2 linked regions of the Piscinibacter sp. HJYY11 genome follow. The protein of the gene in region 1 interacts with the protein of each later gene in a pairwise test. Links are inferred from orthologs where the notes say so. Each region holds a gene or a part of one and is shown in the gene's direction. Other genes may lie near its edges.

The links.
Region 2: the proteins of ruvA (region 1) and ruvC interact in binary tests that used the Escherichia coli proteins (3 or more experiments, as listed by UniProt). The link is inferred for Piscinibacter sp. HJYY11 from one-to-one orthologs.

The regions. Positions count from the first base shown.
Region 1 is NZ_JAERQZ010000001.1:2,673,147-2,676,352, forward strand. What follows is about bases 281-3,175. They hold ruvA (Holliday junction branch migration protein RuvA), read left to right. Parts: upstream 281-1,389; coding sequence 1,390-1,962; downstream 1,963-3,175. Other genes in these bases: JI745_RS12315 (ATP-binding protein), read left to right, coding at 281-645; JI745_RS12320 (response regulator transcription factor), read left to right, coding at 725-1,378; JI745_RS12330 (hypothetical protein), read left to right, coding at 2,099-2,590; JI745_RS12335 (DUF3365 domain-containing protein), read left to right, coding at 2,678-3,175. In the rest of the region: more of JI745_RS12315, read left to right, coding at 1-280; more of JI745_RS12335, read left to right, coding at 3,176-3,206. UniProt on the Escherichia coli protein: The RuvA-RuvB-RuvC complex processes Holliday junction (HJ) DNA during genetic recombination and DNA repair.
Region 2 is NZ_JAERQZ010000001.1:4,498,983-4,502,292, reverse strand. What follows is about bases 273-3,271. They hold ruvC (crossover junction endodeoxyribonuclease RuvC), read left to right. Parts: upstream 273-1,497; coding sequence 1,498-2,046; downstream 2,047-3,271. Other genes in these bases: JI745_RS21110 (DUF3108 domain-containing protein), read right to left, coding at 2,828-3,271; JI745_RS21115 (enoyl-CoA hydratase), read right to left, coding at 2,043-2,831; JI745_RS21125 (phosphatidate cytidylyltransferase), read left to right, coding at 521-1,501; JI745_RS21130 (lysophospholipid acyltransferase family protein), read left to right, coding at 273-521. Also shown: more of JI745_RS21130, read left to right, coding at 1-272; more of JI745_RS21110, read right to left, coding at 3,272-3,310.

The DNA.
Region 1 (3,206 bases):
ATCGCCGAAGCCACCGCCGAAATGGAGCGCAACTACGTGCAGATGGCCGAGCTGCGCGTCGAGCAGGTGACCGAGAAGGAACGCAAGCGCATCGCCGGCGACCTGCACGATGACCTGGGCGCCAAGCTGCTCACCATCGTGCACACCAGCGAGTCGGAGCGCATCTCGTCGCTCGCCCGCGAAGCCTTGGAAGAAATGCGCCTGTCGGTGCGCGGGCTGACGGGCAAGCCGCTGCCGGTGGCCGACGCCCTCGCCGATTGGCGTGCCGAAACCGTGTCACGCCTGGGGCAGGCGGGCATCGAGGTCGACTGGCGCAGCCCCAGCGAAGACGTGACGCAGCTGCTGTCGGCCCGTGCCTTCGTGCAGACCACGCGCATCCTGCGCGAGGCGGTCAGCAACGTCATCAAGCACAGCGGGGCCTCGCACTGCAAGGTGCGCTGCACCCTGGGCCAGCAGGACTTCGTGCTGGTCGTGCAGGACAACGGCAAGGGCATCCCGATGGAGCTCGATGGCAAGCTCGACCGCGGCCACGGCATGGCCAGCATGAAGCACCGGGCCAAGCAGATGCAGGGGCAGTGCCTGGTGGAGTCGGGCCCCGGCTACGGAACCGTGATCCGGCTCACGCTTCCCCTGGGTACGGCCTGAGATTGGGCCCCGCCAGACGGTTTGCCGAGCCGCTGGACTGTTAGGATGCACTTCGGTTTTCACCCTGCGAGTCGCTGCCATGAACAAGATCCTGTTGTTGGAAGACCTTCCCGAAATCCGCAGCTGGCTCAAGGCGCTGGCCTTGCAGGTGTTTCCACAGGCGCAGGTCTTCGAGGCGGCCCGCGTGCACGACGCGCTGGCGCTCATCACCGCCGAGCGCTTCGAGATCGCGATGATCGACCTTGGCCTCCCCGATGGCAGCGGCGTCGACGTCGTGGCGGCGCTGCAAAAGGCGCAGCCGGAAGCCCAGTCGGTCGTGGTCACCATCCATGACGACGACGACCACCTTTTCCCGGCCCTGCAGGCCGGCGCCTTCGGCTACCTGCTCAAGGAGCAGCCGCGCGAGCACTTCGTCGAGCAGCTGCAGCGCATCAGCCAGGGCGAGCCGCCGCTGTCGCCGTCGATCGCCCGCCGCGTGATCGCCTATTTCGCCGCGCAGAACAAGCCGCAGGAGCGCCCGCAGAACCTGCCCCACGTGCAGCTCACCGACCGTGAGAACGAGGTGCTGCTGTGGGTGGCCAAGGGCTTCACGCTGCCCGAGATCGGCGTGCAGCTGAACCTGTCGCGCCACACCATCGCCGATTACGTGAAGCAGATCTACCGCAAGCTCAATGTGAGCTCGCGCGCCGAAGCGGCCCTTGAGGCGCAGCGCCTCGGCCTCTTCCGTCGCTGAGCGCGCGATCGATGATCGGTCGCCTCACCGGGCTGCTCGCAGAAAAGAACCCGCCTCAACTGCTCGTGGACGTGGGCGGCGTCGGCTACGAAGTCGACGTGCCCATGAGCACGTTCTACAACCTTCCCGGCTTGGGCGAGCGTGTCTCCCTGCTCACCCACTTCGTCGTGCGCGAGGACGCGCAGGTGCTGTTCGGCTTCCTCACCGCCGAGGAGCGCGCCACTTTCCGCCAGCTCGTGAAGATCTCGGGCATCGGGCCGCGCACGGCCTTGTCCATCCTCTCCGGCCTGAGCGTGGCCGAGCTGGCCCAGGCCGTGTCGCTGCAGGAAAGCGGCCGCCTCATCAAGGTGCCTGGCATCGGCAAGAAGACCGCCGAGCGCCTGCTGCTCGAGCTCAAGGGCAAGCTCGGCCCCGACCTCGCCCTGCCCACCAGCGTGGCCAACGATGCGCAGGCCGACATCCTGCAGGCCCTCGTGGCCCTGGGCTACAGCGACCGCGAAGCGGCGCTCGCGCTGAAGAACCTGCCGGCCGACGTGGGGGTGAGCGAAGGCATCAAGCTTGCGTTGAAAGCTTTGGCCAAATAGCCAGACGCCAAAACCGCACCAGCGCGCAAACAATGCTTACAACTTGCACTGGGTCGCGGGGTGAGCACTTCAAATGCCCGCGTCAAGGTCAGGGTCGCCGAATAAAATTCGCCGGCTTTTGGCAGCGCCGCTGTTCATGTCCGACCTGATCAACCCTCGTCTCTTCGCTCGCGTCGAACGCTCACTGCGCAAGCGGCTGAACGTCAACGTGACGCCGCACCTGAAGCGTTGCGCTGCACACGCGAAAAGCGAAGACGACTTCATGGCCGCCGCGGCCCGCATGTTGATCAACCAGCAGGAGCGGCAGGAGTGGCTGGCCTCGTGGGCGTCGCGCCGCCACAACGAAAGCGACGACACCACGCCCGCCGAGCTGGACACCACCACCCCCGCCTCGCTCGATGCCCCGCTTCAGCGCACCTTCCGCATCACGCCCCAGCAGCGCGAGCGGGTGCGCGAGGCGTTGGCCAACGAACTCGGCCCCATCGCCGATCTGTTGCTCGACAACGAAGCCCAGCGCGCCGACTCCGTGACCGAATTGCTGCAACGCCTGGAGTCGCACCTGGAAAGCGACGAGCAGCGCGCCCGTTTCCGCCAGTCCACGCTATCGTCCCGTTCGCACGACGCCTGAGTCGTGCTCCCCGGCAGTTGGTTGTGAAGCGCATGCGGTGCCCACCGCGGCGGAGACTCGAATTCGTTTGACTTTCCGAGACCTTCCATGAACCTGAAGCTCAGATTCAACCTGGTGTTCACGCTGCTGTTCGTGATCGCGCTTGCCGTGGCCGGCGGCACGGTGTACCGGCTGGTGCAGGCCAATGCGAGCGCCGAAGTGGTGCGCGACGCACAGCGCCTGATGGACGTGGCGGTCGCGGTGCGCGGCTACACCGTCGACAACATCAAGCCCCATCTCGACCCGCTGCTCGACCGCCATTTCCTGCCCGAGACGGTGCCGGCATTCGCGGCCACCGAAACGCTGTCGCGCCTGGCGGCCAAGCAGCCTGGCTACAGCTACAAGGAAGCCACGCTCAACCCGACCAACCCGCGCGACAAGCCCACCGACTGGGAGCGCCAGATCGTCGACCGCTTCCGTGCCGACACCAAGACCACCGAGCTGTCGGGCGAGGTCGAGACGGGCAGGGGCGACCTCTTCTACGTCGCCCGCCCGATCCGCATCACCAACCCGGCCTGCCTGGCCTGCCACAGCACGCCGGCCGCCGCACCGCCCAGCCTCATCGCCCGCTATGGCG
Region 2 (3,310 bases), 1.8 Mb from region 1 along the record:
AGCGCATCTACTTCGCCAACCACCAGAGCCACTTCGACTGGGTGCTGATCTGGGCCTCGCTGCCGCGCGACCTGCGGGCGGTGACCCGGCCCATCGCGGCGCGCGACTACTGGACCTCCTCGCCGCTCAAGCACTGGATCACGCGCGAGATCTTCAACGCGGTCTATGTGAGCCGCGTGCGCACCGCTGACGAAGACCCGCTGGAGCCGCTGGTCGAGGCGCTGAAGAACGGCGACTCGCTGGTCATCTTCCCCGAGGGCACGCGCGGCAACAAGGGCGAGCCGCAGGCCTTCAAGGCAGGCCTGTTCCACCTGGCCGCGCAGTTCCCCGAGGTGCAGCTGATCCCGACCTGGATCGACAACGTGCAGCGCGTCATGCCCAAGGGCGAAGTGGTGCCGGTGCCCATCCTGTGCTCGGTGACCTTCGGCGCGCCGCTGCAGCTGCAGCCGGGTGAAGACAAGCGCGCCTTCCTCGCCCGCGCACGCGAGGCGGTGATGGCCTTGGCCAAGGTGGCGTCGTGATGGGCTCGAGCATCGGCCAGTGGCTCAGGGGCCTCACGATCTCGCAGCAGATCGGGCTGCTCTTCGTCATCGTCTTCGGCATCCTGTCGTTTGCCACCGCGGTGGCCTTCATGAAGTCGCTGCAGGCCACGCCCGACAAGCAGGAAGCCACCGATGCGATGTGGCGCGACATGCGCGCGCTGTGGGTCGGCACGCTGCTGTTCTGGATCTCGTGGGCCACCGGCGCCGTCGTCTCGACGCTGCTCTTCGCCATCATCTCGTTCCTGGCGCTGCGCGAGTTCATCACGCTTACGCACACGCGCCGCGGCGACCACCGCGCGTTGCTGATGGCCTTCTTCTTCGTGCTGCCGGTGCAGTACTGGCTGGCCGGCGGGCGATTCTTCGACCTCTTCAGCGTGTTCATCCCGGTGTACGCGTTCGCCGCGCTGCCGATCCTGGCCGTGTTCGGCAACGACGCCACGCGCTTCCTCGAGCGCACCGCCAAGATCCAGTGGGGCACGATGGTGTGCGTGTACGGCATGAGCCATGCACCCGCGCTGCTGCTCCTCGAGTTCCCCAACTACGAGGACCGGGGCGCCTTCCTGGTGCTCTACCTCGTGGTGGTGGTCGTCACCGCGCAGATCGCGCAGCACACGGTCAAGCGCCGCATCCGCACGCTGCCGGCCGCGCGCCACATCAGCCGCACCTTCTCGTGGCGGGCCTGGGCGCTCGGCGCGCTGGCCGCGGGCCTGGTCGGCGGGCTGCTGTACTGGATCACGCCGTTCAAGGCACCGCAGGCGATCTTCATCGGCTTCGTCGCGGGCGGCTGCGGCACGCTGGGCGAGCTGGTGATGCAGGCGCTCAAGCGCGATGCCGGCGTGCGCCACTGGGGTGGCCGTGCCACGGTGACGGGCGCGGTCGGCCTGCTCGACCGGGTCGCGCCGCTTTGTTTCGCCGCACCTGTTTTCTTCCACTCGCTTCGCTGGTACTTTGGCGCATGAGGATTCTGGGCATCGACCCCGCCCTGCGCACCACCGGCTTCGGCGTGATCGATGTCGAGGGCAGCACGCTGCACTACGTGGCCAGCGGCACCATCAAGACCGACGCCGTCGCCGTGGGCGACCTGCCCGGCCGCCTGAAGGTCATCTACGACGGCGTGCGCGAGGTGGCCTCGCGCTATGAGCCGACCTGCGCGTCGATCGAGATCGTGTTCGTCAACGTCAACCCGCAGAGCACGCTGTTGCTCGGGCAGGCGCGTGGCGCGGCGATCACCGGCCTCGTGTCGTGCAACATCGAGGTGTCGGAGTACACCGCACTGCAGATGAAGAAGGCCATCGTCGGCGCGGGCCATGCGCGCAAGGAGCAGATCCAGGAAATGGTGAAGCGCCTGCTCAAGCTGCCCGGCCTGCCGGGCAAGGACGCGGCCGATGCACTGGGCCTCGCGGTGTGCCACGCGCATGCGGCGCGTTCGTTCTCGGCCATTGAAAAGGCCACCGCCCGCACGCGCAGCACGCGAGGGCAGTTCAAGGGCGGGCGAAGCTTCTAGCGTTGCTTGAACTCAGGCTTGCGCTTGTGCAAGAAAGCGTCCATGCCTTCCTTCTGGTCCTCAGTGGCAAAAAGCGAGTGGAAGACCCGGCGCTCGAAGGTGACGCCGTCCGACAGCGGCGACTCGTAGGCGCGGTTCACGCACTCCTTGGCCATCATCACGCTCGGGCCGCTGAATTCGCAGATGGTCTGCGCGGCGGCGAGCGCCACGTCGAGGAGCTCGGCCGCCGGCACCACGCGGGAGACGAGCCCGGCGCGCTCGGCTTCGGCCGCGTCCATCATGCGGCCGGTGAGCACCAGGTCCATCGCCTTGGCCTTGCCCACCGCACGCGGCAGGCGCTGCGTGCCGCCGGCGCCGGGGATGATGCCGAGCTTGATCTCGGGCTGGCCGAACTTCGCGGTGTCGGCCGCGATGACGATGTCGCACATCATCGCGAGCTCGCAGCCGCCACCGAGCGCAAAGCCGGCCACCGCGGCGATCACGGGCTTGCGGATGCTGCGGATGGTCTCCCAGTTGCGGGTGATGTAGTCGGACTTGTAGACGTCCATGTAGCCCCACGTCGCCATCGCACTGATGTCGGCGCCGGCGGCGAAGGCCTTTTCGCTGCCGGTGACGACGATGCAGCCCACGCTGTCGTCGGCCTCGTAGGCCTTGAGGGCAGTGCCCAGCTCGTTCATCAGCGCGTCGTTGAGGGCGTTGAGCTGCTTGGGGCGGTGCAGCGTGATGAGGCCCGTTTTCAGGGCACCGCTGCCGTGCAGCTCGGTGAGGATGTTCTCGAAGGTCATGGTGGTGTTCGCGTGGAGGGGTCGGGGGCGGCCAGTTCGGGGCGCCGGTCGAGCATCAGATCGACGTAGTTCTCGGCGTCCTGGCGGATCACAAAGCGTATCGGCAAATGGCGCAGCTGCGGCGCAATCCAGAGCTCGGTGACCAGGTCTCCGCCGACCCGCGGCTCGCGGCGCGGCTTCAAGTGGTAGGACGGCACCTCGCCGAAGGGCGTGTGGAGCAACTCTTCCTTCACCACGTCGTAGACCCACGCCGACACGTTGCGCGGCATCGCCAGCACCACCTCGACCACCGCGCCCACGCGCAGGCGCTGCGGCTCGCGGTCGAAGAGGTAGGCGAGCTGCACGAACTGGCTGGCGGTGTCCTGCACGCCGGGGAGCTGCACCATCGAGTTGCCGTTGGACATCCACACCCGGCTGCCGTCGAAGCGCACGATGGCGCGATAGGGCCCGTCGAAGGCGAGGCGCGTCTCCTGCTCATA